DNA from 2 places in the Ligilactobacillus sp. UO.C109 genome. Region 2 is predicted to be linked to the other one. Evidence: predicted binding sites of a transcription regulator. Region 2 holds the regulator's gene; the other holds the start of a gene.
What was found. The regulator Rex, encoded in region 2, represses fermentation and respiration genes when NADH is low (regulators of the CRP and FNR family bind a similar motif). The targets are predictions, from matches to a motif close to TTGTGAANTANTTCACAA.
Positions count from the first base shown of each region.

Region 1: a site for Rex is predicted at 7,890-7,907, ahead of pflB (formate C-acetyltransferase). Genes of this name have one in related genera too.

Region 1 is NZ_JAPSFH010000003.1:66,073-81,329, reverse strand. It holds gene OZJ21_RS00460 (ABC transporter ATP-binding protein) at 1-471, opposite strand, end outside; gene rpiA (ribose-5-phosphate isomerase RpiA) at 708-1,391, shown strand; gene rpe (ribulose-phosphate 3-epimerase) at 1,408-2,055, shown strand; gene OZJ21_RS00445 (hypothetical protein) at 2,125-2,649, shown strand; gene OZJ21_RS00440 (hypothetical protein) at 3,158-3,460, shown strand; gene OZJ21_RS00435 (patatin-like phospholipase family protein) at 3,718-4,596, shown strand; gene pflA (pyruvate formate-lyase-activating protein) at 4,682-5,518, opposite strand; gene pflB (formate C-acetyltransferase) at 5,545-7,812, opposite strand; gene OZJ21_RS00420 (VIT1/CCC1 transporter family protein) at 8,124-8,708, opposite strand; gene sufB (Fe-S cluster assembly protein SufB) at 8,901-10,304, opposite strand; gene sufU (Fe-S cluster assembly sulfur transfer protein SufU) at 10,297-10,746, opposite strand; gene OZJ21_RS00405 (aminotransferase class V-fold PLP-dependent enzyme) at 10,743-11,969, opposite strand; gene sufD (Fe-S cluster assembly protein SufD) at 11,956-13,206, opposite strand; gene sufC (Fe-S cluster assembly ATPase SufC) at 13,219-13,998, opposite strand; gene OZJ21_RS00390 (peptide ABC transporter substrate-binding protein) at 14,261-15,257, opposite strand, start outside.
Region 2 is NZ_JAPSFH010000027.1:34,152-49,408, forward strand. It holds gene OZJ21_RS04420 (class I SAM-dependent methyltransferase) at 1-581, shown strand, start outside; gene tadA (tRNA adenosine(34) deaminase TadA) at 595-1,095, shown strand; RNA gene ffs (signal recognition particle sRNA small type) at 1,137-1,222, shown strand; gene dnaX (DNA polymerase III subunit gamma/tau) at 1,301-3,040, shown strand; gene OZJ21_RS04440 (YbaB/EbfC family nucleoid-associated protein) at 3,058-3,372, shown strand; gene recR (recombination mediator RecR) at 3,399-3,998, shown strand; gene OZJ21_RS04450 (YaaL family protein) at 4,012-4,251, shown strand; gene tmk (dTMP kinase) at 4,371-4,997, shown strand; gene holB (DNA polymerase III subunit delta') at 5,032-6,024, shown strand; gene OZJ21_RS04465 (DNA replication initiation control protein YabA) at 6,039-6,383, shown strand; gene rsmI (16S rRNA (cytidine(1402)-2'-O)-methyltransferase) at 6,383-7,264, shown strand; gene OZJ21_RS04475 (acyl-[acyl-carrier-protein] thioesterase) at 7,276-8,013, shown strand; gene OZJ21_RS04480 (asparaginase) at 8,073-9,053, opposite strand; gene tsaB (tRNA (adenosine(37)-N6)-threonylcarbamoyltransferase complex dimerization subunit type 1 TsaB) at 9,205-9,936, shown strand; gene rimI (ribosomal protein S18-alanine N-acetyltransferase) at 9,923-10,447, shown strand; gene tsaD (tRNA (adenosine(37)-N6)-threonylcarbamoyltransferase complex transferase subunit TsaD) at 10,471-11,502, shown strand; gene OZJ21_RS04500 (ABC-F family ATP-binding cassette domain-containing protein) at 11,566-13,515, opposite strand; gene OZJ21_RS04505 (redox-sensing transcriptional repressor Rex) at 13,689-14,330, shown strand; gene OZJ21_RS04510 (CPBP family intramembrane glutamic endopeptidase) at 14,434-15,063, opposite strand.

The sequences.
Region 1 (15,257 bases), on a different contig from region 2:
ATCCATTCCTACAGTAGGTTCGTCTAAGAAAATTAGATCTGGATTTCCGGCTAAAGTAAGAGCGAACTGTAGCTTTCTTTTTTGACCTCCAGATAATTTATCCATAGGGTGGTTTATATAATTTTGTAACTCTGATAAAGCTAATATTGCTTGATAAGACATAGGATTACGATAATATGTTCTAGTTAATTTAATTATTTCTTTCACTGTTATTCGATCTAAAGAGATATTTTCTTGCATCATTACTCCAATTAAATTTCTATCAAATTTTTCTTTCTCAAAAATCTTACTTTGCCCACTATCTTGTTGAATTAACTTCGTAATAATATTGATCAAAGTAGATTTTCCAGCACCATTTTTACCGATTAAGGCAACAATTTCTCCAGATTGAATTGAAAAATTAATATCATTTAAAACAACTTTATTTTTATATTTTTTATTGATATTTTTTACTTCAAGTGCGGTGGTCATAATTTATCATCCTTCCCTATATTACATCTTCAATATAAACAAAATCAGTTAAGGTTAGTAGAATTGAAAGTCATTACTCTTCATGACAATTGTCATAAGAACTATTAAGATGCATGGGATTAATACTATTAAGTAAATAATTAGAATAATTTTGAAAATACTTACTATTCATGGTGCCGGAACTATACTAATTGTTGTATAATTTAGGTATGCGATGTTTGAAAGGGGTATAATTAATGAACCAAGATGAATTAAAGCAATTAGTAGGTACAAAGGCAGTTGAATGGATTAAAGATGGCATGATTGTCGGTCTAGGAACAGGTTCAACTGTTAAATACATGGTTGATGCACTTGGAAAACGTGTAAACGAAGAAGGTCTAGACATTGTTGGTGTTACAACTTCTATTAGAACAGCTGAACAAGCTAAGTCTTTGGGTATTGTTATTAAAGATATTGATGAAGTTGATCATATTGATTTAACAATCGATGGTGCTGACGAAATTTCTTCTGACTTCCAAGGAATTAAAGGTGGCGGTGCAGCTTTACTATACGAAAAGATTGTTGCAACTAAATCTAATAAGAATATGTGGATTGTCGATGAAAGTAAAATGGTCGATGATCTAGGACAATTTCCATTACCAGTTGAAGTTATCCCTTATGGTAGTGGTACTGTCTTTAAACGTTTTGAAGAAAAAGGATTAAATCCAGAATTTAGAAAAAATGAAGATGGCAGTTTACTTCATACAGACTCTGATAACTATATTATCGATCTTCACTTAGGTAAAATTGAAAATCCTAAAGAACTTGGAGATTACCTAATTAATCAAGTAGGAGTTGTCGAACACGGATTATTCTTAGACATCGTAAATACTGTTATTGTTGGGCGTCAAGATGGCCCTGAGGTTCTTGAAGCCAGATAATTCGAGGTGAATTTATATGAAAATAGCTCCTTCTATTCTTAGCGCTGATATGTTAAATCTAGGTGCTGATGTACAAAAAGTAGAAGATGCCGGTGCTGAATATCTCCATATTGATATTATGGATGGAAATTTTGTTCCTAATCTATCTTTTGGTGCTAATGTAGTTAAAGCATTAAGACCACAAAGCAAAATGGTTTTTGACGTTCATTTGATGGTGAATAACCCTGAAAATTGGGTAGAAGACTTCATAAAAGCCGGTGCAGACATTGTAGGTGTTCATTATGAAGCTACACCACACATTCATCGTGCATTAGATTTAATCAAGAAAAACAATGCTAAAGCTGAAGTAGTAATTAATCCAGGAACACCAGTTAGTGCAATTGAAAGTGTTCTATCAATTGTTGATCAAGTACTTGTTATGACAGTTGATCCTGGATTTGGTGGACAAAAATTCATACCAGAAACATTAGAAAAGATTCGCCAACTACATCAAATAAAAGAAGAACGAAATCTTAACTTTGATATAGAAGTTGATGGTGGAATTAACGAAGAAACTGTTAAACTATGTCGAGAAGCTGGCGCAACAGTTGCAGTTGCCGGGTCATATGTTTTTAATTCTGGTAATGAAACTCATGCTGAAAGAATAAATAAATTACGTAATTAATATATAGAAGATACTACTGTGATTAGTGGTATCTTCTATTTTTATATATTGATGAAAGCGTGGGGGAAAATGACTATACATGATTCGAATGTTCGGGAAAAATTACTTCAATTAGGAAGTCAAAAACGGTACAATTTTACAGCTGAATATGCAAGGTGTGGTTACAAAGTTACATATAGGCGTGGATTAGATAGAGATAAATTAGCTCCAACAATTATGTTCAAAAATGTTAAGATAAATAACAATCTAGTTACAGATCATCTGTGGTTCAACTACACAAAAGGCTTTGCTGAGCTAGGAAAATTAGTTGTTGGGGATGTTATTAGTTTTAATGCAAGAGTTGCTAGCTACGAGAAATTAGGACATAAAATAGATTATAAATTAGAACGCCCAACAAAAGTTAAATTGGTTTCCTATAAAAGCGTTAAAGATGCTTTGCCTATACCCAACACTACAAAAGGTAAAAATGAGTTGTTGGGATACATTATGCTAGAGAATAAAAAATTTTATCAAGAAAATAATCGTTCATATTACCCATGGTATGTTGAAAAGTATAAAAAATTCTTAGATCAAAGATCTTCTAACACTGTTTAATAATAGATACACTTTAAAGTCTCCAATTTACTATAAAGATTAGGGGGCTTTTTTGTCATGATTAATCCTTAATTCATCTTTCTAAAAAATGTAAGTTTTTCATAAAGATGGATAAAGAGAAAACCAAACAGTGTAATATAATCTCATTATAGCTTTATTGATTAATTTTGATGTTTATCAAAAATCATATTTTTTCAGAAAGTTAAAATAACTTTTTATTTTATTGGAAATTAATTTCCTAATTTTGATTTTAATAATCTGTCTACGATCTGTTGTTTTTAAAGGCAAATTTGTATTATATAACTGATTCCATTCAATAATCCTTTATCAAAACAATTATATTAACATACCAATCCTTATATTATATGGATATTCAACTTTTTAAATAAGTAAAAACAATTATTTACTTATATTTTCAATTTTACCCTTGCTTTTATTCGTAAATAAGAGTAGAGTTATACTTGTAAGTTAGGGAAAGCATTTACATTTATTAAGGTGGTAATTATATATGAATAAAATTATTATTAGCAAGTTAAACAATGACGAAAATAAGATTGAATGGCGTATTTCTAACAGTGAAACTGGACATTACTTAAATATTTCAATTTCCCGTGCATTAGAAGATGCTATGAAGAAAAAGCGTAATTTATCCTTTAACCGCTTTGAATCTGAACAAATTAACAATTTGTCTCACTTAGTTACAAACATTCAAGAAGACTATGTTCTTAATATTGATGAATCCAATATTAGTTCTAGTTATTTACCATTAAGGGGTATCGACGCATTATCATATATGAAAACCGTCGAATAAGTGATTATAAGCATTAAATTAAGTTGTTATTTTAATACTTATCTTGGATATACTTAAGTATTCTTAATTGATTAAAGATTTGGCTGTCAACAATCTCTATTTTAATGATAGAGATTGTTTTTTTGTTAAATATTTTACAGTTGCATTGTTTTTGGCTAATTAAATATTTAAATTCTCTTATTATTCCTTTGTATTCTTGCTATCTCTACTTTTTAGGTTTATATTAATTCTAGTTATTTTTCGAAAGGAATGGTTACATGTATTACAATGCAGCTCTAGTTTTAGAAGGTGGTGCAATGCGTGGCCTCTATACTTCTGGCGTTCTAGATACCTTTTTGGAACATGATATTCAATTTGATTGTGTTATTGGAGTTTCTGCAGGGTCTCTAAATGGTGCTAATTTCGTTTCAAAACAATATCAAAGAACTTATAATGTAAATGTTAAATACCGTAAAGATCATGACTATATCTCTTTAGCACGCCCTTTTAAGCATGAAAGTATTATTAACTTAGATTTCTTATTTGATGATCATGGATTAGATTGGCATAATTTCGATAATAAAGCTTATTTAAAGTCTGAAACTGATTTTATTGTTGTAGCTACTTCTCTAGAAAGCGGAAAAGCTGTGACGCTACGTAATCCCCAACCTGGCCAAGACTTAATTGATGCTTTAGAAGCTTCTTCATCTATGCCTTTCATCTCAAAGCCACATAATACTTCTAAAGGACTTTGTCTAGATGGTGGTATTGCTAACTCTATCCCTTTTGATATCGCTCAAAAAATGGGTTTTCAAAAAATTGTAGTTGTTCGTACTCGTCCACGTGATTATCGCAAAAAGCCTACTAGTTTTGCTTTAAAACGCCTCTACAGTAATAGCTTCAAGGAATACCCAGAATTCGTTAAAACGGCTATCAGACGCCCTGAAATGTATAATCATTCTGTTGAAGTTTTAAATAAACTTGAACACAACGACGAAATTTTTTGTTTAGCACCCAAGGATCCAGTTAAAGTTGGTAGGCTTGAACACAATACTAAAAAGATGACTGAACTCTATAATATAGGTAGAAATGATGCTGAAAGTAATCTTGAAGCAATGCTTAACTATCTTCAAAAAAGTGAACCCCTATATGACTAAAAATACATTTTAAAACCAAAAAACATGGTATCTACTTAGCAAAACTAAGCGATACCATGTTTTTATTTTATATTTGCCAATTTAGCTAGCTTGGTTGTTGATCCAAAGTATTAATGCCTGGATACCAATCTTTATATCCTTGATATCTATCTACTTCTAGCAGTTTTTCAGCATTTTTTACTCTTTCTGGCGTAGGAGGCTCAACACCTTCAAGACGATATCTGATACCCATTTCATGATACTTATGAACGCCCATTGTATGATAAGGTAATACTTCAAATTTTTCGACATTATGAAGATTTTCCTTAACATACTCGCCCAATTGTCTCAAGTATTCATCATTATCCGTGATGCCTGGGATAAGGACATGACGAATCCAAACAGGTTTCCCTATGCTAGAAAGATATTCGCACATATCCAAAATATTATCATTTGGGAATCCGGTTAATCTCTTATGTTCGTCCGAATTAATATGCTTGATATCAACTAATAGAATGTCGGTATAGTCCATTAACTCATTGAACTTACTAAACCAAGGTTCTCTTCTTGTAAATGGCTGTCCACAAGTGTCCAAACAAGTGCTAATACCTTCTTCCTTGCACATCTTGAATAACTCTAGTGCAAAATCTATTTGCAATAGAATTTCACCACCTGATAAAGTTATTCCACCTTTGTCGCCCCAAAAGCTACGATAAGGAAGTGCCTTATTTAGAACTTCTTCAGTCGTCATTTGTGAACCTACCCTTGTTTTCCAAGTGTCCGGATTGTGACAGAATTTACACCTCATATGGCAACCTTGCATAAAAGCGACAAAACGTATACCTGGTCCATCGACAGCCCCAAAAGTTTCCAAAGAATGTACATAGCCTACGACATGACCGTCTTTAGTTGGAACTGGATTCAATAAAGGATTAGCACTCATTCTCTCCACCTACTCTCTTCTAAATATTACATTGAAGTATGGAAGGTTCTTGCAATAACGTCATCTTGTTGTTCTTTAGTTAGATCAGCAAAGTATACACAGTAACCTGAAACACGAATTGTTAATGTTGGATACTTCTCTGGATGTGCTTGAGCATCTAATAAAGTATCTCTATTGAATACATTAATATTCAAATGATGACCATCTTTTCTCATATAGCCTCCGATCATGTTTACTAATGTATCTTCTTGCATCTTTTCATCATGACCCAATGTTGTTGGTGTTACAGCAAATGTATTAGAAATACCATCTGTAGCATACTTGTATGGTAATTTAGCAACAGATAATAATGATGCTAAAGCACCTGTTGTATCTGCTCCGTATGCTGGGTTAGCACCTGGTGCAAATGGTTCACCCTTTTGACGACCATTTGGAGTAGTACCTGTGTTCTTACCATAAACAACATTTGAAGTAATTGTAAGAACGGATGTTGTTAACTTAGCTCCACGATATAGATGATGCTTGCTCATCTTAGTAAATAGTTCCTTAACAAGCCATGCAGCAATATCGTCAACACGATCATCATCGTTACCATAACGAGGGAAGTCATGATCTGCTTTAAAGTCAACAGCAATACCATCTTCGTCACGAATTACTTTAACATGTCCGTACTTGATAGCTGAAATTGAGTCAGCAGCAACAGACAATCCAGAAATACCTGTAGCAAAGCTACGATCTACTAATGTATCTTTCAATGCCATTTGTGCTGATTCATAGTAATACTTGTCATGCATGTAATGAATTGTGTTCAAAGCATTTACATAAATATCAGCAATCCATTCCATCATGTCATCGAATTTCTTCATGAATTCATCGTAGTCAATGTATTCTGAGCTAATTGGTTCGTATGCAGGACCTACTTGTTGTTTTGTAAGTTCATCCTTACCACCATTGATAGCATACAATACAGCCTTAGCTAGATTTGCACGAGCTCCGAAGAATTGCATACCATTTGCAATTGGTTGTGCAGATACACAGCAAGCAATGCCATAGTAGTCTGTTCCCCATGTCTTCATCATTAAGTCATCGTTTTCGTATTGAATTGTAGAACTTGCAATAGATACACTTGCAGCATAGTGCTTAAATGATTCAGGCAAACGATCAGACCAAAGTAATGTGATATTTGGTTCTGGTGCGGCACCCATATTATGCAATGTATTTAAGAAACGATATGATGTCTTAGTTACATGGTGACGTCCATCTAAGCCCATACCAGCAATTGATAATGTTGCCCAGATAGGGTTACCTGAGAATAGTGAGTTGTAAGCTGGTGTACGAATGAAGCATACCATTCTCAATTTCATTGTGAATTGGTCAATTAATTCTTGTGCTTCTTTTTCAGTTAAAATACCACGCTTCATATCACGTTCAATGTAAATATCGATGAATGAATCGATACGACCAATAGACATAGCAGCACCATTTTGTTGTTTAATAGATGCTAAATATCCAAAGTATAACCATTGAATTGCTTCTTTAGCTGTTGTAGCTGGTTTGGAAATGTCATAGCCATAAGACTCAGCCATAATCTTCATATCATTTAAGGCTTTGATTTGATCAGAAATCTCTTCACGCATCTGGATTATGTCGTTAGTCATCTCACCATCGCCACAATTTTCCAAATCTTTTTTCTTTTCTTCGATTAAACGATCAATACCATACAATGCAACACGTGGGAAGTCACCAATCAAACGGCCACGACCATATGCATCTGGTAGTCCAGTGATAATCTTGTTGTGGCGAGCTTTCATGATTTCGCTTGTGTATGCATCAAATACACCTTGGTTATGTGTCTTAGATAGATTTTCAAATACGAAGTCTGTTTCTGGATCAATCTTAAATCCATAAGCTTCCAAGGCACCTTTAGCCATTCTGATACCACCATATGGCATAAGTGCACGTTTCATAGGTTTATCTGTTTGTAAACCAACAATCTTTTCTAATGACTTGTCTAAATAACCTGGTTTATGAGATGTAATTGTTGATACTACTTTTGTATCAGCTTCAAGAGGTCCACCATGTGCACGTTCTTTTAATTTTAAGTCGATTAATTTATCGTTTAACTTCGTTGTAGCTTCGGTTGGTCCTTCAAGGAAAGATTGATCTCCATCATATGGAGTGAAGTTATCTTGAATAAATTCACGAATATCAATTTCTTCTTTCCATTCTTTTCCTCTAAATCCTTCCCAAGCATCTTTTACATCAACGTTTTGCATTTGAGTCTTTTCAACCATGCTCAAAGCCTCCTTTGTGATTTTTAAGAAAACGTTTTCTACACTGTTAATACTACACCTTAGTTAAATTAAATTCAATGAAAAATCGTTCACAATGTTTTTTATTTTCAAAAAATCTTATAAACGCTATCATTTATTTTAATCATTATAAATGTTAATATGACAATGCTTTTGACAACAGTTTATAAACTTTAAAAATGTGATTTATGTATCAAAATATAAATTTCATTAATTTTATTTTAGAATTTCTTAAAATTACAAAAAAAGACCCTATACCCAATAAAATTTAGGTATAGGACCTTTAAAAGTATCTATACTGACGCCCCTAAAATAAAGGTAACTAACGTCGTTAACAATCCAGTTATAACATTTCGTAAAATTGTTTTGCTAGTTGAAACCTCAGAGTTGTGTGTACAAACTACTGCATTAATTGATAATGAGGCAATCATCGCAATTAATGTAAATACCACGCGATGTTCTGGTCTTGCTAGAATCATCGTCAATAATGGAATCATTGCCCCGATTATAAATGAGCAGAAAGAACTGGCTGCAGCATGAAACGGCATTAAGATATCATTCTTTTGCAATTTTATCGGACAATTTTCACAGTCTTCATTTTCCAACTGACTTTGTCTTTCCATTGTTTTTTCTTGAATATCTCTTTGGGTACTTACAGATATCCATTCTCCACCAGCCATTGAACAAGCTCCAGCTAGCATGCCAGACAAACCACTGATTAAAAGGGTCTTACTATTAAGATTAGCCCCTGCAGCACCTAACACGATTCCAGATACTGAAATAATCCCATCATTGGCACCTAAAATACTAGCCCTTATAACATTTAAGCTATCCCAAAAAAAATTAGTCTTAACTTTCAATACATACGTAACTTTCAATTTGTACACTTCCTCACGAAATATAAAAATAATACCGTTTTTATATACATATTTAAATTATATAAACCGCTTTCATTACGATTAAATTATACATCATATGAGTAATTAGTACTAATTTAGCAAAATTTATAATTATATACATGTTTCACAATAATATAAAAAAGCATACTTAAAAAGCATGCTTTTTTATAATTAACCTACACTACCATCCATTTGATATTCAATCAATCTATTCAATTCGACTGCATATTCCATTGGTAGTTCTTTAGTAAATGGTTCAACAAATCCCATAATAATCATTTCAGTAGCCTTTTCTTCAGAAATACCTCTACTCATCAAATAGTAAAGCTGATCTTCAGAAATTTTAGAAACTTTAGCTTCATGTTCCATTGAAACATTACTATTTAATACTTCATTAAATGGAATTGTATCACTTGAAGACTCATCATCCATAATGATAGTATCACATTCAACGTGCGCAAACGAACCATCACTATCTCTATTAAACCTTACATACCCACGATAGTCAGCAATTCCTCCATCTTTACAGAGAGATTTTGATACAGTTGACGAATATGTATTCTTAGCATTATGAATCATTCTTGCACCAGTATCAGAGTCAATACCTTTGCCCGCAAATGCAATAGATAACATATTTCCATGTGCACCTTCACCATCTAAATAGATACTTGGATATTTCATAGTTACTTTAGAACCAAGGTTACCGTCTACCCATTCCATAGTAGCATTTTCCAAAGCTCTAGCACGTTTTGTTTCCAAACTATATACGTTGTTGGACCAGTTTTGGATTGTTGTATAACGGCAATAAGCATCCTTCAAAACATTTACTTCAACAACTGCCGCATGTAAGGAATCTTGTGAATAATTAGGAGCAGTACAACCTTCTACATAGTTAACACTAGCACCTTCATCGACAATGATTAGTGTTCTTTCAAATTGTCCTGAATTTCCGGCATTAATTCGGAAGTAACTTTGAATAGGTGTTTCAACTTTCACTCCCTTAGGCACATAAATAAATGTTCCTCCAGACCAAACAGCAGTATTAAGCGCGGCCATCTTATTATCATCTGCTGGTATTAACTTTCCAAAATATTTCTTTACTAATTCCGGATATTCTTGAACTGCAGAATCTGTATCCATAAATATGATACCTTTTTTGGCAAAATCTTCTTTCATATTATGGTAAACAACTTCTGATTCATATTGAGCAGAAGAACCTGCTAAATACTTGCGTTCAGCTTCTGGTACGCCTAAGCGATCAAAGGTATCTTTAATTTCTTGTGGAACATCTTCCCATTTTCTAGCTACTGTATCAGTATCACGTCTAAAATAATTAATATGATCTAAATCCAATTCTGACAAATCTGGTCCAAAATTAGCCATCTTCAAAGTCTTGTACTTTTCATAAGCAGCCAATCTAATATCCAACATCCATTCAGGTTCATTTTTAGCTTTAGAAATATTTCTTACAACTTCTTCACTAAGACCTTCACCAGTTGTATATATTGGTTCAATATCATCTTTAAAGCCATATTTATATTGGCCACCAATGTCTTTTATATCTTCACTAATCATTCTTTTCACCCTTTCCTTCATACTTCTCAATAAGTTGATAAATTGCCTTCCATGATAACATTGCGCATTTAATTCGAGCTGGGAATTGTTTAACCCCTTCTAAAATTATTGCCTCACCTAAAACTTTTCTATCAGGTTTTACTTCTTTTGTAATCATATCGGAAAATGACAATACCATGTTTTTTATTGTATCGAAGTCTTTATTTAATACTTCATTTGTCATAATACTTGCGGATGATTGAGAAATTGTGCAACCATAGCCATCAAAAGCAATATCTTTTATCTTATTATCCTCAATTAATGCAGTTAAGGTAATAACATCGCCACAAGTCGGATTTCTCAATTCAACTTCAACACTTTTATTTTCTAACTTACCTTTATGTCGTGGATGGTTAGCTTCTTCTAAAATTGCTTGTCGATATAAATTATTTAAATTACTCATATTTGGAAAAATTCCTCTACTTTCTTTAGAGAATCTACTAATTTGTCGATTTCTCCATAAGTATTATAAAAATAGAAACTTGCTCTCAAAGTAGCACTCACACCTAACCAATCCATAAGTGGTTGTGCACAATGGTGACCAGCTCTAACTGCAATTCCATCAGCATCTAAAAAAGTTGCTACATCGTGGGGATGAATACCTTTCAAATTAAAGGATACTACTCCACATCTTTGATCAGGATCTTTGGGACCATAAATTTCAATAGTCTTAATATTAGTTAACTTTTCAAGTGCATACTTTTGTAAGTCCTCATCGTTTCGAGCCACATTTTCCATTCCGATTTCTTCTAAATAATCAATCGCTGCACCAAGACCTAGTACACCTTCAATATTTTGCGTTCCACCTTCAAAGTTCCAAGGAATCTCTTTGAATGTTGATTTTTCAGTTGTTACACTGTCAATCATTTCTCCGCCATATTCTAAAGGATGCATTTTTTCTAAGAGTTCATACTTTCCCCAGAGAACACCAATTCCAGTAGGTCCTAACATCTTATGGCCAGAAAATACATAAAAGTCTGCTTCTAAATCTTGTATATCTACTGGTAAATGTGGTACAGATTGAGCACCATCAACTACTAAAATTGCATTACTTTGATGAACAATAGCTGCAATTTCTTTAATTGGATTAATTGTTCCTAAAACGTTAGAAACATGAGTAACTGCTACAATCTTTGTTTTATCAGTAACCTTTTGCTTTAAATCGTCTAAATCAAGTTTACCTTCTTCAGTTAAAGTTACATACTTTACCTTTAGATTCTTTTCTTGTGCAATTGCTTGCCATGGAACAATGTTACTGTGATGCTCCATATAGGTGGTAACAATTTCATCGCCTTCATGTAAGTTATATCTAACATAACCTTGTGCTATCCAGTTCAAACTTTGAGTTGTTCCCTTGGTAAAAAGTACTTCCTCATCGCGATAAGCATTAATAAAATTTGCCACTTTATGTCTTACATTTTCATATTTATCAGTTGTTTCGACTGCTAAATTGTAAACACCGCGATGAATATTACTATTGTATTTATTATAGTAGTCAGCAATTTCGTCAATTACTTGCTTAGGCTTTTGCGAAGTAGCTGCACTATCTAAGTAAGTTAAAGGCTGATCGTTCATTTTAGTTTCTAAAAGAGGAAAATCTTTCCTTAAATCACTAGTTTTCTTCATCATAACTTACCTTTCTTTCAATCAATTCACTAAACTCATTGCGAATTTCTTTCAAAGGTATTTCATCTAAAACAGGAGCTAGGAAACCTCTAATTACTAATTTTTCAGCTAAACGTTTTTGTAAGCCACGACTCATTAAGTAATATAATTGTTCAGGATTTACACGACCAATACTTGCCGCATGTCCTGCAGTAACATCATTATCATCAATTAGCAAAATTGGATTAGCATCCCCTCTAGCTTGTGGAGATAACATTAAAATACGACTTTCTTGTTGTGCATCAGAGCCTTTACTTCTCTTCATTACATGTCCGATGCCGTTGAAAGTTAATTCGGATTCATCTAAAGCAACACCATGTTGTAAGATATGACCGATTGTATTCTTTCCAATATTTGTAACTCGTGTATCAATTCCTTGAATTTGATCACTTGTTGAAATACCTACGACTTTTAATTCAGCATGAGAGCCATCGCCAACTAAATCAGAATCAAAATCACCGATTGTTAAACCAGAATTCATCATACCCATTGCCCAGTCAATCTTGGAATCTCTTTGTAAGTATCCACGACGATTCATATAAGCAGTTGTGTTCTTACTTAAATTATCGACACTAGCAAAGTGAATTCGACTTCCATCACCAGCGATAACTTCAACCACGATGTTAGCTGTATTTTTCTTATCACCATCTGTTTTTAAACGTTCCACATAAGATAGTGAACTATTTGCTTCTGTAACAATTAGTACATGGTGAACATAATCTTCCTCAACTCGTGAATTTTGAATATATTCGCATGTTAATGGTGTTTCTAAGTCTACATTTTTAGGTACATAAACCAAAACTCCACTTTGAAGATTTGCTACATGTTCTGCTAACAAGCGATTATCGTCCATTTTTAATCCTTTTTCCATAAAGTATTTCTTCATAATGTCTTCATGATTAATCAAAGCATCTTCAAAGTCTTCGACAATTGCACCCTTATCAAGAAATTCTGATGGTAACTTAATTTGTGCCTTATTACTAGCATATTGATAGACATCAGCGTTAGTATCAAATTTAGGTTGATCATCAATTACACTCGTCCCATCAACATTTATATCCCAGTCATGATACTTAATTTTTTGGAAACTAGGCAATTTAGTAGTTTCAATTAATTGTTTAGCTTCATTTCGCTTAGCTCTAAACCATTCGGGCTCTTTTCGAAGTTCAATCAATTCATCTATGGATAATTGTTTCATTGTACAAGCCCCCTAAGCATTTTCATCAACTAATTTAATATCTAGTCCAAGTTCATCACGAAGTTTTGCGTATCCTTCTTTTTCCAAACGAATTGCCAAATCTGGGCCACCAGTTTTGACAAGTTGGCCATCCATCATAACATGTACATAATCTGGAACGATGTAGTTCAGGAGTCTTTGATAGTGAGTAATAATCAAAGATCCAAAATTATCGCCACGCATTTGGTTGACACCACGAGAAACGACTTTAAGTGCATCAATATCTAGTCCAGAGTCAATTTCATCTAATATTGCGAATTCGGGTCTGATCATCATCATCTGCATAATTTCATTACGTTTCTTTTCACCACCAGAAAAGCCTTCGTTTAAATATCTATCAGCCATTTCTTCAGACATATCCAATGTTTCTAATGTTTCATCTAAACGTTTGATGAAATCCATTAAAGGAATCGGATCATCTTTGGGACGACGAGCATTGATCGCACTCTTAACAAATTCTGCATTAGTTACTCCTGGAATTTCTTGTGGATATTGCATTGCTAAAAATAGTCCCATTCTAGCACGTTCATCAACTGGTAAATCAATGATACTTTTACCATTCAATAAAATATCTCCCTTTGTAATCTTGTAAGCAGGATCTCCCATAATAGTTGAAGAAAGTGTTGATTTCCCAGTACCATTCGGACCCATAATTGCATGAATTTCACCAGTCGACATCTTTAAATTAACGCCCTTTAAAATTTCCTTTCCTTCAACAGTTACATGTAAATCTTTAACTTCTAATACTGACATTTAAATCACCACTATAAAATAGTTACCTTTCCTGGAATTTTCTTATCAATAACATTATAAGACAAATTACTTAACTTAACGATTGGATTTAAGTATTTTTACAATATATTCCCTTAAATTTATTTGTAATTAAGTAATAATCTTTATAATAAGTTTACAAATATAGAATAACGCTTACATACAACATAATCAATACTCTTATACAAATTATTTAGCACAACTTAAAAACTCGCCTAGAAATTCATTCTAGACGAGTTCTTACCTATTTAATATAAGCGTATTTGTAATTCCATTGTGTACCTGCAGTATTTTGAATAATACCCTTCACTTTTGTATTTTGCATATAAGATGTTGTTTGTTGATATAGAGGCGTTACACCTTGATCAGCATTAAAGATTCGAGCTGCTTTTACTAAATCTTCCCAACGCTTATTAACATCATTGGCATCTTCATTTTGCGCTTTTTCAATTAAAGCATCATATTCTTTATTAGAATATTTTCCATAATTGTACGAAGTTCCTGTAACTGGAATTTGCATGAATGTGATTGGATCTTTGAAGTCTCCACCCCAACCTGATACATAAATATCATAGTTACCTTTGCGAGCTTTAGATAATGCACTATTTCCAGGAATGTTTTGTACAGAAATCTTAATTCCCGGTAGTACCTTTGTGTATTGTGATTGTAAATATTGAGTTAAGGCATCATTATTAGCCATTTCATTAGAAGCTAGAATTGTGAAATTCAAATTCTTTTCACCAATTTCTTGTAATCCTTTTTTCCAATATTCCTTAGCTAATTTTTCATTATAATCAACCGTATTATCTACTTTCTGTTCTTCTGCGAAATCTTTACCTGTGCTTGGATTAGAAGCTAAATCGGATGCTACAAATCCAGTTGGTACATTAGATCCATCGCCGAAAACTTTCTTTGTAAGTGTCTTTCTGTCGATCGCCAATGATAAAGCTAATCTAATATTCTTATTATTTAGTGCCTTACGATTTACTTCATTAGAATCATTAAAGTTATAGTCTAAATATGCAACGTAAGAATAAGAGTATTGCTTGAATTCTGGCTTGTTATGTAGATTCTTAACTTGCTCACTAGATAATGGTGTTAAATCCAACTTACCTTGTTGGAATAATTGATAACCTGTATTGGTATTTTTAACTACTTGATAGTTAATCTTTTGTAGTTTTACTACTTTTTTATCCCAATATTGATTATTCTTTACAAATGACCATTTATCCGAAGTACCA
Region 2 (15,257 bases):
ACGTAGAACATAAAGAAAAAAAGTGGAATTTCGAATTGCTGGGAAATAACATACATTTTACAACAGATAATGGAGTTTTTTCAAAAAATACGGTTGATTTTGGTACAAGAGTACTATTAGAAACTATTGATGCTAATTTAGATTTAGATAATAAAAAAATACTAGATATGGGTTGCGGCTATGGCCCTATTGGATTGTCAATAGCAAAAGCATATCCAAATAGTCAGGTAGATATGGTAGATGTCAATGAACTAGCCCTTGAATTAGCCAAGAAAAATGCAGCAAATAACAATATAAATAACGTTAAAATTTTTAAATCTAGTCAATATGAAGATATTAATGAAACTGATTATGATTTGATAATTACAAATCCACCTATAAGAGCGGGAAAAGATGTTGTTCATGGGATTTTAGCAGGATCAAAGCAACATCTAAATCTCGGTGGCAGTATTGTAGCTGTAATTCAAAAGAAACAAGGTGCACCTTCTGCAATAAAGAAATTAAATGAAGTATTTGAAAATTGTCAAACTCTAAATAAGAAGAAGGGATATTTTATTTTACAAAGTGAAATGATTAAATAGCGAGGTGATTTTCTTGCCATTGACTGATGAACAAAAAGTGAAATTTATGAAAGAAGCTTTATTTGAAGCAAAATTAGCAGCTAAGATTGGAGAGGTGCCAATTGGCTGTGTAATTGTAAAAGATGGAAAAATCATTGGGAGAGGGCATAACTTAAGGGAACATAGTCAGAATGCTACACTACATGCAGAAATGTTAGCCATTGAGGAAGCAAATGAAACAGTTAATAGTTGGAGGTTAGTCGATACTCAACTTTTTGTAACATTAGAACCTTGTCCAATGTGCAGTGGAGCGATTATTAATTCAAGAATTCCTGAAGTATATTATGGTGCATCTGATCCTAAAGCAGGAACTGTAGGAACATTGATGAATTTACTTGAAGATAGCAGATTTAATCATCAATCATTTGTAGAAAAAGGAATTTTAGAAAATGAATGTGCTTCTATTCTGAAAGATTTTTTTAAATCAATTAGGAAAAAAATGAAGAAAAAAAGAAAAAATCGAGTGAAAGACTAGATATTTTTGACTAATTCGTGTATCATAGTATTTGCCGCAAGGCCTTGAGGCAATGTTGTCTTTGTGAAGCGTGTCAGGTCCGGAAGGAAGCAGCACTAAGCAGAGTTCGCATGTGCCTTAAGTTAATATGAAATGTTAACTCTCGGTTTTGTTCTTGGAGCAACCGAGAGATTTTTTTTGATGAATTTTGGAAGGAGGAGTCTCTTTGAGTTATCAGGCTCTTTATCGAGTTTGGCGTCCACAAAGATTTATGGATCTAGTTGGTCAAGAAATGGTGACCAAAACTCTGAAAAATGCAATTATAACTCACCAAACCTCGCATGCTTACTTATTTACTGGTCCTAGAGGAACTGGTAAGACATCTGCAGCAAAGATTTTTGCCAAGGCTATAAATTGTCGCTTTTCAAAAGAAGGTGAGCCTTGTAACGAGTGTGAAACATGTAAGGCCATTACGGAAGGGCGTTTAAATGACGTTATTGAAATAGACGCGGCTTCTAATAATGGTGTAGAGGAAATTAGAGATATTAGGGATAAAGTAAAGTATGCGCCCACAGAAGCTGATTATAAAGTATACATTATTGATGAAGTTCATATGTTATCAACTGGTGCATTTAATGCTTTGTTAAAGACCCTTGAAGAACCTCCAGCAAATGTAGTCTTTATCTTGGCTACAACGGAACCGCATAAAATCCCGGCAACTATCATCTCAAGAACGCAGAGATTTGATTTTAAGAGAATAACTGCTGAGTCTATTTTACAAAGAATGATTTATATTTTAGATCAAAAAAATGTAGATTATGATGATAAAGCTTTAAAAGTAATCGCTAAAGCTGCTGAAGGTGGAATGCGTGATGCTTTAAGTTTACTAGATCAAGTAATCTCTTTTGGTGATAATAATGTTACTTTAGATAACGCATTATTAGTAACGGGGAGTGTTACACAAGAAAGTCTATTTAATTATCTGAAATTTGTACTATCTAAAGATACGACTAATGCTTTAAAAGAAATTCAGCAGATTGTAGAACAAGGTAAAGATGCCAATCGCTTAATTGAGGACTTAATTAATTATTGTAGGGATTTACTATTATACCAACAAGCACCAGAAATGGTTTCTGATGGCGAATTAGGTTTATTAGATGATAAATTTAAGAAATTATCTCAACAAATAAATGTTACTCAAATTTACCAAATCATAGATGAATTAAATAAACAGCAAGAGAATATGAGATTCAGTTCTCACCAATCTATTTATTTGGAAGTATTAACTGTCAAACTAACGCAATTAAGTACGAACAGTGAAGCTGATAGGGTATCGAATGTTGATTTGAGCCAAATTGAATTATTAAAGCAAAAAATAGAAAATTTACAACGTAAAGTGGATAGTTTATCCAGTAATACAATTCAAATTGAAAAGAATAATGAACCTAGAAAGCAAGTTAGAAAAAATACAACAAAGGGACAAAAAAATGTTAAAATTAATTTGTCACAAGTTTATAGTGTATTAAACAATGCTACAAGGCAATCACTAAATGAATTGAAGCAAGTTTGGCCAGATTTAATGAATATGTTATCTGTTACTCAAAGAGCAATTATGCATGTTAGTGAGCCTGTTGCAGCTAGTGAAAATGGTGTTGTTGTTGGCTTTGAATATGCATTTTTATGCCAAAAGGCTCTTGAAGACCAAGAGTTGATAGATACTCTGGAAAATGGATTAGATAGACTAATTGGAAAGGTTCCAAGTTTAGTATTGATTCCAGTAGAAAATTGGCCTGAAATAAGAAGTAACTATCTTAAACAAAGAAAAAATGGGACAGTAGTTATTACTGATGATACAAATGAACAATCTCAGGATAATAATGATCAATCTGCTTCAACTCAGCCAACTATTATACAAAAAGCTGAGGAACTATTTGGTACAGACATTGTTGAAATAAAAAATGATTAATTGAAAGGATATGATGAATAATGATGCGTGGTATGAACATGCAAAGTATGATGAAACAAATGCAAAAACTACAAAAGAATATGAAAAAGGATCAAGATGAGCTAAATGCAACTATTTTTGAAGGTCATGCAGCTGATGATGCTGTAGTAGTAAAATTTACTGGTGATCACAAGATGACAGATATATCTATCAAGGAAGAAGCTGTTGATCCAGATGACGTAGATATGTTACAAGATTTAGTACTTATGGCAGTTAATGATGCTATGAACAAGATTGATAAACAAACACAAGAAACAATGGGCAAATATTCTCGTAATATTCCAGGACTATAATTTTTCTAGAAGGAAGGGGTTATTAGATGCAATATCCAGAACCTATTTCTAAATTAATTGATAGTTATATGAAATTACCAGGAATTGGTAGTAAAACGGCAACTAGATTAGCATTCTATACAATTGATATGCAAGAGGATGATGTGACTGAATTTGCTCAATCTCTGATCTCTGCTAAAAGAGATTTAAGTTATTGCAGTATTTGTGGCAATATTACTGAAAGTGATCCTTGCATGATTTGCGCTGATAAATCGCGAGATAATAGTAAGGTTGTTGTTGTTGAACAACCAAAGGATGTAATGTCATTAGAAAGAATGAATGAGTATCATGGTTTGTATCATGTACTCCATGGTGTATTATCTCCAATTGAAGGAAAAGGTCCTGAAGATATAAATATTGCTTCTCTTTTAAGAAGACTGCAGAAAAATGGAGCAATAAAGGAAGTTATCATTGCTACTAATGCAACCCCTGAAGGAGAAGCAACTGCTATGTACATTGCTCGTTTAGTAAAACCAGCTAATATAAAGGTTACTAGATTAGCACATGGATTAGCTGTAGGTAGTGATATTGAATATGCAGATGAGATGACATTATTTAAAGCTATTGAAGGACGACAAGAAATTTAAGGTGGTGGGTATTCTGTTCGGTAGAAATAAAAAGAAATTACGCAAAGAATACGATGAAGAACTACTTTATTTAATAGATCAGGCTAAAAAAAATTGGGATCACGCTAGACAAACAGAACAAGCTGTATATGAAGTAGATGAGGAATTAGTGGCTGAAACTCAGCTTGCAAAAGCTAAATATCAATTTTTATATCAAGAAGCTAAGTTGCGAAATGTCAGGGGACATATTCAATCCTCTGTAATAGATCATTAATTAAAGAAAGAGGAATTGTAATTTAAAATAGCAGTTCCTCTTTTTATTTTTTGCAATTAGACATAAAGAAAAAATTAAAGTAGAATTGAATTAATATTATATGCAATGAGGTTTTTTTATTGGAAGGAAAATTTATAACATTTGAAGGTATTGATGGTTCAGGTAAAACAAGTGTATTAAAGGGTGTTATAGAGCATCTAAATGGTAAGAAAATAGATAATTATATTTGGACCAGAGAACCCGGTGGAAATAGAATATCAGAAGCTATCAGAAAGATCATTTTAAATGTTGAATATACGGAAATGGATGCAAGAACAGAGGCATTACTATATGCGGCAGCTAGACGACAACATTTAGTTGATACAGTACTACCAGCTTTGAATGAAGGAAAGTTAGTCCTATGTGATCGTTTTGTTGATAGTTCTGTAGTATATCAAGGAGTAGCTAGGGATATAGGTGTAGAGCCAGTTATTAAATTAAATGAGTTTGCTACTGAAAATCTCAAACCAGATTTAACTTTATACTATGATGTTGAACCGGAGATAAGTTTGAAGAGAATTAGCAATAATCGTCAAAATCAAGTAGATAGATTAGATAAAGAATCTATGGATTTTTATCATAAGGTAAGACAAGCTTATTTATCATTAGCTGAAAGCAACAAAGAAAGAATTAAAGTTATTGATGCAAGCCAAAATTTAGATAAGGTTATAGATGATACATTATCTATTTTAAATAATTTTATGTAATTTCCATAGTTAGAATTAGAGGTATCCAACTAAAATGAAAATGTCTATAACGGAAAGACAACCGTTTTTAACGAAACATTTTGCAAAATTGATTAGAGAAAACAAGCTGGTACATGCATATTTACTATCAGGCGCTGAAGGTACTGGAAAAATAGAATTAGCAAAGTGGATTGCTAAGGGGATATTCTGTTTAAATTCACAAAATGGAGTACCTTGTTTAAAGTGTTCTGAATGTAATAGAATTGAGAATAATAATCACCCAGATGTAGTTACTATTATGCCAGACGGATTATCAATAAAAGTTGAGCAAATAAGATATTTGAAGTCGGAGTTTAATAAGAGTGGGGTAGAAAGTGATAGGAAAGTATTTATTATCCAAGATGCTCAGAAAATGTCAATTGGAGCTGCAAATAGTTTATTGAAATTCTTGGAAGAACCATCTGGAAATATAACAGCTTTTTTATTAACATCAGAACCACAAAAATTGTTACCAACTATTATTTCAAGGTGTCAAGAAGTTGAAATGCAACAACTTACTTCTGGACAATTGGAGCAAGAATTAATTTCAGAAGGTATTTCTGAGAAAAATAGTCATATTTTAGCCAATCTTGCTCAAAGTGTAGTTGAGGCTAAAAAAATTAATGATAATGAAAATTTTGATAAGATTTTAGCAACTGTCAATAATTGGTATCGAAAATTGTTAAGAAAAGATTTATTATCATTTGTAATGATTCAATCAAAAATTATCGGACTTATTCAAAATAAAGAAGATCAAAATCTAGTATTACAAGTTATAATATTAACTGTACGTGATACAGTTTTAGAACGTTTTGGATTGACAGAAGAAATAGTCTTTAAAGAAAATATAGATTTTATCCAACAAAATACTGCACAGATAGCAAATAGTAAATTGATTAATAGCTTAAATTTGGTGGTAGAAAGCAATAGAAAGTTAGCAAGTAATATATCTATGCAAAATATGTTAGAAACTTTAACGTTAAATTTGTTTGATTGCTATTTTAAATAAATAGGAGTGGTACTGTGAATAAACGAGAACTATATGATAGTTTTGAAGAATTGGAGAAACAAACAAAATTTACATTATCTCAAATTGAACGGATAAAAGCTGAGATGGGTAAAGTAATTGAAAAGAATGCAGAGTTAGAAATTGAAAATCAACATTTAAGAGAACATTTGCATGAAATTGAGCAGAAACAAAAAGGCAACAAGGAAGGAACAGAACTCTCTAAATCTAGAAAGAATTTAGAAAAATTGTATGAGGAAGGATTTCATGTCTGCAATGTGGATAATATGTATGGTTCACGAAGAGTTAATGATGAGCCATGTGTATTTTGCCAGGATGTGATATATGGTGATAGGCATTAATGGTATTACAAGTAATTAGTAGTTTCAAAGGACAAACTTCAAATGGAATTTTATATTTGGTTCCAACTCCTATTGGAAACTTAGGAGATATGACACCTAGAGCGATAGAAGTTTTAGGTGAAGTAGATTTAATAGCAGCAGAAGATACTAGAAATACCCAAAAGCTATTAAATCATTTTAATATCAGTACTAAACAAATTAGTTTTCATGAACATAACACTCAGGAAAGAATACCTAAGTTAGTTGAAAAGTTAAAGACAGGTATAAATATTGCACAAGTTAGCGATGCAGGTATGCCATCTATAAGTGATCCTGGGCATGAATTGGTTGAGGCGTGTATTAAAGAAGATATACCAGTTGTACCACTACCAGGAGCTAATGCAGGTATAACAGCGTTAATAGCTTCGGGATTAATTCCACAGCCATTTTATTTCTATGGTTTCTTGCCACGAAAAAATAGTGAACAGAAACAAGAATTAACGAATTTAAAAGGACATACTAGCACAATTATTTTCTATGAAGCTCCACATCGATTGAAAAAGACCTTAAAGAATATGTTAGAGGTGCTGGGAAATAGAAAAGTTGTATTATGCCGCGAATTGACTAAAAAATTCGAAGAATTTATTAGGGGAAATTTAGAAGAAGTAATGGAATGGGCAAATACTTCTGAGATTCGTGGAGAATTTGTAATAATACTAGATGGTAATCATAATGAACAAGTAGAAGAGAATAAGGTAACCACTGATTTAAGTATTGAAGAACAGGTAAAAGAGTTGATTGAAGATAGGAATTTAAAACCTAATCAAGCAATTAAAGAAGTAGCTAAAGAAAATGGACTAAAAAAACAGGAAGTATACAATTTATATCATCATTTGGATTAGAGGTAATATAAATGGTAGCCAAGAGATACAATGAGAAACATCGGGTAGTTTTCTACGAAACTGATGTAACTAAGAATATAAATATTGGAATGTTAGTTGATTTGATGATGTTAGCATCGGAAAATCAGAGTGAACAATTAGGTATAGGAACAGATAAAGTAAATGGTCTAGGATATGGATGGGTTATTACTCAACATGTTTTGGAGATTGAACGCCTTCCTAAGATAAATGAGGAAGTTAAAATTTGGACAGAAGCAGATTCTTATAATAAATATTTTTGTTATCGCGAATTTGGAATAGATGATATGGATGATAATCCGTTAGTAAGGATGCATACAATCTTTGTATTAATGGATTTTAAAAATAGAAAAATTTCTCAGATTGTACCAGAACTTATTATACCTTTTGGGGCAACTGAAACTCCTAAGGTGAAACGATATAAAAATGTTAAAAAGATAAAGGAAATAGACAATCATAAAAAATATCAAGTTCGTTTTATGGATATAGATTCAAATCATCACGTTAATAATGTACACTACTTTGACTGGATGTTAGATACGTTAGACTATGATTTTCTTAGCAAACATACGCTAAAGAAGATAAATATTCAGTATAAACAAGAAATTACATATGGTGATATAGTAACAAGCAATATCCAAATAATAAATAGTAATGATACAATTACTACTTTACATGAAGTTAAGAATAATGATAAAGTATCATGTTTAGCTGAATGTGAGTGGATATAAAAGAAAAGGCACTGACAATAGATAGAATAATAATTCTATTGTCAGTGCTTATTTTATTATTATGAGATTGCATCGCTAACAAAATTAACTAAATCTTTACCTTTCAAGCCGGCACTAATACCAACTAATAATTTTATTCGAGCTTTTTGACCATTTAATCCTTGGCAGAATATGACGCCCATCTCCTTTAACTGAACACCGCCACCTTCGTAAGAATAAACATCTTCAGCGATACCATTAAAACATCTAGAAACTAAAACGACAGGAATATTTTTATCAATGATTTTCTTTAAACTAGGAAGTACATGTGGTGGAAGGTTTCCAGCACCAAGAGCTTCTATAACTAAACCATTAGTATTACTTGTATCGCTAGCAATAAAATTAAAAAGTTCATTATCCATACCAGCATATGCTTTTAATAAATATACATGATTTACAACATTTTGGATAGGTAAGGCAGTATGTCTAAGTAACTCTTCAAAAAATGAAACTTTATGTTTAGATACTAAACCAATTGGTCCAAAAGTTGGAGTTCTAAAAGTTGCAACATTGGTTGTATGAGTTTTTGTAACATATCTAGCAGTATGAATTTCATCATTCATTACTACTAAAACACCTTTACCATGAGCTTCATCACTAGCAGCAGTTTGAATAGCTGTTTGAAAATTATGTAGACCATCAGATCCAATTTCATTTGCGGATCGCATTGCACCAGTAATAACGATAGGAAATTTACTAGGAATGGTTAAATCCAAAAAATAAGCAGTTTCTTCAAGAGTATCTGTACCGTGAGTGATAACAACACCATCAATATTTTCATCAGCAGCACGTAAAATTCTTTTTTCCAGTAGAAGCATTTGTTTAGGTCCAATATGTGGAGAAGGATAATTGAAAATATCTTCAGTAATTAAGTTTAATTTTCCAGCAAAAGGATTAGCAAATTGATTAAGAGGATTAGAAGAATCGGGAGATACAGCACCATTTTGATCTTCAGACATTGCAATTGTTCCACCAGTATGTAGTATTAATATGTTTTTCAAATTAAACCACCTCATAAGAATAAATATATGTAAGCTAATTATAACTACCTAAAAAATGAATGTCGAGAAAGAATTAAGATAACAGATTTTTAATCAATAAGTTAGTGTGATAAAATTATACGAGTAAAACTCAAACGAGGTGAATATAATTATGAAAATATTGGCAATAGATACGTCTAATAGACCTCTAAGTGTGGCAATATTAGAAGATAAAAGATTGTTAGCAGAAACTACTACTAATGTTTTAAAAAATCATAGTACTACACTTATGCCAATTGTAGAAGATTTATTAAAAAAAGCTGCAACAACGATTCAAGAAATAGATAGATTTGTTGTTGCTAAAGGTCCAGGTTCATATACGGGTTTAAGAATAGGAGTTACTACGGCAAAGACTTTTGCGTTTACTTTAAATAAAGAATTGGTGGGGGTTTCTAGTTTAAAAGTATTGGCGGCAAACTATAAAAATACTAATAGGATTATTGTCCCTTTATTTGACGCTAGAAGACAAAATGTTTTTGCCGGGGTATATCGTTGGGAAAATGGAGAATTGGTTAATGTAATGCCTGACGGGCATATTTCTTTAGAAAAACTTCAAGAAAAATTAAAAGGCAATGAAATTGTCTTTGTGGGTGAAGATGCAATTAAGTTAGAAAAAGAAATTGGTGAATTCTTTACTGGAGAAGACTATATTTTTGCTGAAGGAAAAGATAATTATCCGTCAGCAATGGTGTTAGGTGTTTTAGGACAGAAAGAAAGCGTAGTAGAAAATATTAACGATTTTATTCCAGATTATTTGAGATTAACACAAGCTGAAAAGCAGTGGCTAGATAAGAATAGTGATGAAAAAATTAAGTACGTTAAAAAATTTAATGACCAATTATAAAACAATGTTTAAACAATATAAGAAAGTTTATTCTTTTGAGGAATGTTTATATCAAAATAGAATTACTTTAAGGCAAGCTATAGTTACAGATATTAATAGTTTTCTACAAATTGAAGAAGACGTTTATGATGGAAAAACACCATGGAATCATACAGCGTTTTTGCAAGAAATGTTGAACAATAGACGTTCGATTTATATATCTGCAGTAGCTAAAAATGAAGTTATTGCATTTATAGGTGTAGACTTTTATCCATTAAAATGTGAAGCACATATTACTAATTTTGCAGTTGTTACTCCATATCAAGGACAAGGACTAGCAAAGTTTATGATGAAAAAAGTAATGGATTTTTGCAAAGATGAAGGCTATAAAGTAATTTCTTTAGAAGTGAACAATAATAACATTATTGCGAAATCATTGTACGCTAAAATGGGTTTTAAAGAAGGAAAATTCTTAAAAAATTATTATACTGAAACTTTGGAAGATGCAATAGAAATGTACGTCTATTTATAATTTAAAATTTAAGGTGGAGAATAATGGATAAAAAAGATAATATAATTTTAGCTTTTGAATCTAGTTGTGATGAGACAAGTGTAGCAGTAGTAAAAAATGGAAATGAAATCTTGTCAAACATAGTTGCAACTCAAGTGGCTAGTCATCAAAGATTTGGTGGGGTTGTTCCAGAAGTTGCTTCAAGACATCACATTGAACAGATAACATATTGCATACAAGATGCTCTTGATGAAGCTAATATAGATTACGAGGACTTGGATGCGATAGCAGTGACTTATGGTCCAGGGTTAGTGGGTGCTTTATTAGTAGGTGTAGCTGCTGCTAAAGCCATTGCATTTGCACATAATTTACCATTAATTCCAGTAAATCATATGGCTGGACATATCTATGCCGCAAGATTTATAGGAGAGATAAAATTTCCAGCTTTAGCTTTATTAGTATCGGGAGGACATACTGAATTAGTATATATGCCTGAGGAAAATAAATTCCAAATAATTGGTGAAACTCGTGACGATGCAGCTGGAGAAGCTTTTGATAAAGTAGGTAGAGTAATGGGAATGAAGTATCCGTCTGGTAAGGAAATCGATGAATTAGCTAAAACGGGGAAAGATACTTTTAATTTTCCAAGAGCGATGGAGAAAGAAGATAACTTTGATTTTAGTTTCAGTGGTTTGAAGAGTGCGTTTATTAACACTGTACATCATGCTAGTCAAATTGGAGAAAAACTTGATAAGGCAGATTTAGCTACAAGTTTTGAACAAAGTGTAGTTGATGTATTAAGTAGCAAAACTGTCAAAGCATTGGGACATTTTAAGGTAAAACAATTAATTCTTGCTGGAGGCGTAGCTGCTAATCAAGGATTAAGAACAAGATTAGATAAGGAATTAACAGCATTTAAAGATGTAGAATTGTTGAAAGCACCTTTGAAATTATGTGGTGATAATGCAGCGATGATAGGTGCTGCTGGATATGTGGCTTTCAAGCATGGTGTTCGAGCTGACATGACATTGAATGCTGAACCAAGTCTAGAATTTGAATGGATGGTAGAAAAATAAAAAGATGTGAGACTTAGTATGACTAGAGTGAGCATAACTCTGGTATTAAGTCTTACATCTTTTTTATTGTAATCCTTCTAATTCTAAACTTAGTTCAGTCCATTTACTTTCGGCTTCATTTAAATCATTTGTTGCCTTAGATAGCTTTGTGTGTAACTCATCCATTTTTTGTGGATCATTGAAATTATCAGGTAGTGTCATTTCTTGCTCTATATTAGTTTTTAATTCTTCAAGACGTTCCATTTCAGATTCAGCATCATCAACTAAACGTTGTAATTTACGCTGTTGTTTTTGTAATTCTTTACTTTTCTTATAGTTAAGTTGCTTTTGAGAAGTTTTTGAAACTTGTTGATCATCTTGAGATTGTTCTGCCTCTTTAGCTGCTTCAATTGCTTCTAATTCAGCTTTTTTCTCTAAATAATAATCATAGTTACCAAGGTATAAGTTACTTCCCTCTGGAGTGATTTCAAGAACGGTATCAGCGACTTGATTGATGAAGTAACGGTCATGGGAAACAAATAAGATGGTTCCTTCAAAATCAATTAAAGCACTCTCTAATACTTCTTTACTATCTATATCTAAATGATTAGTGGGTTCGTCGAGCATTAAGAAATTATCTTCTTGTAGAGCAAGTTTTGTTAATGTTAATCTGGCCTTTTCCCCACCAGAAAGATTATGTACTACTTTTTTAACATCATCACCGACAAATAAGAAACTACCTAATAATGAGCGAACGTCTTTTTCTAACATATTAGGATGATCATCCCAGATTTCATTTAAGACAGTTTTTTTATCATGTAGGTTTTGTTGTTCCTGATCGTAGTACCCAGTTTGAACATTAGTACCAAAAGTAGCAGATCCATGGATGAAAGGAATATTTCCTAAAATACTCTTTAGTAAGGTGGATTTGCCAATTCCATTAGGTCCGACAACAGCCATTGCATGATGTTTGCGTAATTCGAAAGTGATAGGATTTGAAATAACTTTTGAATCATAGCCAATAGCAGCATCTGTAACCTTTAAAACTACATTTCCACTTTCCTTGCTAGCATGAAATTTAAAATGAGGGCCTTTTTCTTCACCTTCAGGACGCTCTAATCTATCCATTTTCTCTAATTGTTTTCTTTTACTTTGAGCTCTTTTAGTTGTGGAAGCTCGAACTAAGTTTTTATTAACAAAATCCTCTAATTTTTGAATTTTCACTTGTTGCTTTTCATATTCTTTCCATTGAGTACGCAAGCGAGAAGCTTTTTCTTCAATATAATGAGAATAATTTCCAACATAATGACTAGAATGTTGATGACTTAATTCATAAACTTCATTGACAACTTTATCTAAGAAGTAGCGGTCATGTGAAACAATTAAAAGGGCACCGGTATAACCTTGGATATAATTTTCTAACCAAGTCAAAGTTTCAATGTCGAGGTGGTTAGTAGGTTCGTCAAGGATTAATAAATCACGTTTTTCTAAAAGTAATTTAGCTAAAGCTAAACGAGTTTTTTGTCCACCTGATAAGTCAGAAACCATTTTTCCATAGTCTTCTTCAAAGAATTGGAAACCATGTAAAACAGCTTTTACTTCATTTTCATAACCATAACCATTATTTTCTTGGAAGTCATGTTGTAATTGATCATATTGATTTAATAATTGTTGATATTCCTTAGATTCATGTGGAATTGACGGAGAAGCAATCTTTTCTTCAAGTTGATGAATCTTAGCTTCCATCTTTTGCAAGGGTTCAAAGACACTTAACATTTCATCTAATACATTTTTAGTAGATTCTAATCCTGTATGTTGTGCTAAATATCCAATAGTTAAATCTCGTTTAGTAACGATTTTTCCTTCATCTGGAAGTGATTCACCGATTAACATTTTTATTAGTGTAGATTTTCCTGCTCCGTTGCGACCAACAAGTGCGATCTTGGAATTATCTTTTATATCAAGATTGACATTCTCAAAAAGGATATCTGCTCCAAAATGTCGGGCAACTTGCTGTGCTTGTAAAAGTAGCATAAAATCACCTTTTCTATTAATTTACTGTATTATAACACTAAGACGATTTATAGTGTAACATAGAAATTTCACAAATAAAAACGTTAAAGATGATAATTAAGCCAATATATTGTATAATTGTGGAGCTATGTGTTAAACTTATGTTAAATATTTCACGAAAAGAGGAAAGTCTAATGGCAGAAGTAAAGATTCCGCAGGCTACTGCAAAACGTCTACCGATATATTATCGTTATCTAAGACTATTATCTAATTCTGGAAAGAATAGAGTTTCTTCAACAGAATTAGCTGAAGCCGTAAAAGTAGATTCTGCTACTATTCGACGTGATTTTTCGTATTTTGGTGCTTTAGGTAAACGTGGTTACGGATATGATGTACAAAGTTTACTTGATTTTTTTACTAAGCAATTAAATCAAGATACGTTAACTAATGTTGCTTTGGTTGGGGTTGGTAATTTAGGACATGCTTTATTGAACTTTAATTTCCATCAAAGTAATCATGTAAGAATTAGTGCAGCATTTGATGTAAATGAAGATATTACGGGAACAATTCAAAGTGGAATTCCAGTATATCCAATGTCTGATATGAAAGAACAATTAAAGTTACAGCAAATTGAAATTGTAATTTTAACTGTTCCAGCTCCTGTAGCACAAAAAGTTACAGATGAGTTAGTGGAAGTTGGTGTAAGGGGAATATTGAATTTTACACCACTTAGAATTACTGTACCAGAAAATATACGTGTGCAAAATGTAGATTTGACGAATGAAATGGAAACTTTGATTTATTTCTTGAATCATTTTGGAAGCACAGAAGAGTAGTGTTACATAGAAGACCGAAATGAGTCTCAAAATAAAAATTGCTGAAGATTATGATGTTATCTAATCACATTAATCTTCAGCAATTTTTTGATATTAATAACTTCTAAAGCGATGATAGAAGTATAATAAACAAGTTTAGAAATATATGACTAAAAGTAGAAGTAATAATCGTTCCAGTCCGATAGTAAATATAGCAAAACAAAAGGCCAATACTAGCATAGATAAGGAAATGACCATCCATATGAGCTAAACTAAATAGAAGACTGGAAATTAAGGCAGCAGGTAGAAAAGGGATGAATCTTGAAAAATTTCCAAATAAAACTTTTCTAAAAATTAACTCTTCCATTACAGGTGCAACAATTCCAGGTACTAAAATGTAGTATGGGTAATGGTGAACAATTTCTAACAATAGGTTAGTATTAGCTGAATATGATGAAAAATGAAAAAGTCCTGATTCGATACGAGATAATCCAATTTGAATTATGAGGGCACCGACCATACCAAGGATACTCCAGAGTAAAATAGATTTAAGTTTAATAGTTTTATATTCTAATTTATTTTTAAAAGAGAATCTATGATTGAGATAAACAATAAACAACATGCAGAGTATTCCAATAATAGTTTCAACCAAATAAAAATTATGACTTTGATTATAAAAAATATTGAATATTGCTAACAAAATTTGATAACCAATATAGGTTAGCAATAAGGGAATAGAATTTCTTTGTTCCAAATTAATTATCACCTTTCATTTTTAAGTTTAATTGTACCATTAACAGGTCAAATAAAAAAATTAGCACTCTAATGTGTCGAGTGATAAAAAATACTTGCAATTTATATTTAAAGTGGTTATAGTATTAATTGTAGTTAGCACTCAAGAGTTGAGAGTGCTAAATGATACAGATGATTGATATTGGAGGGATTAGA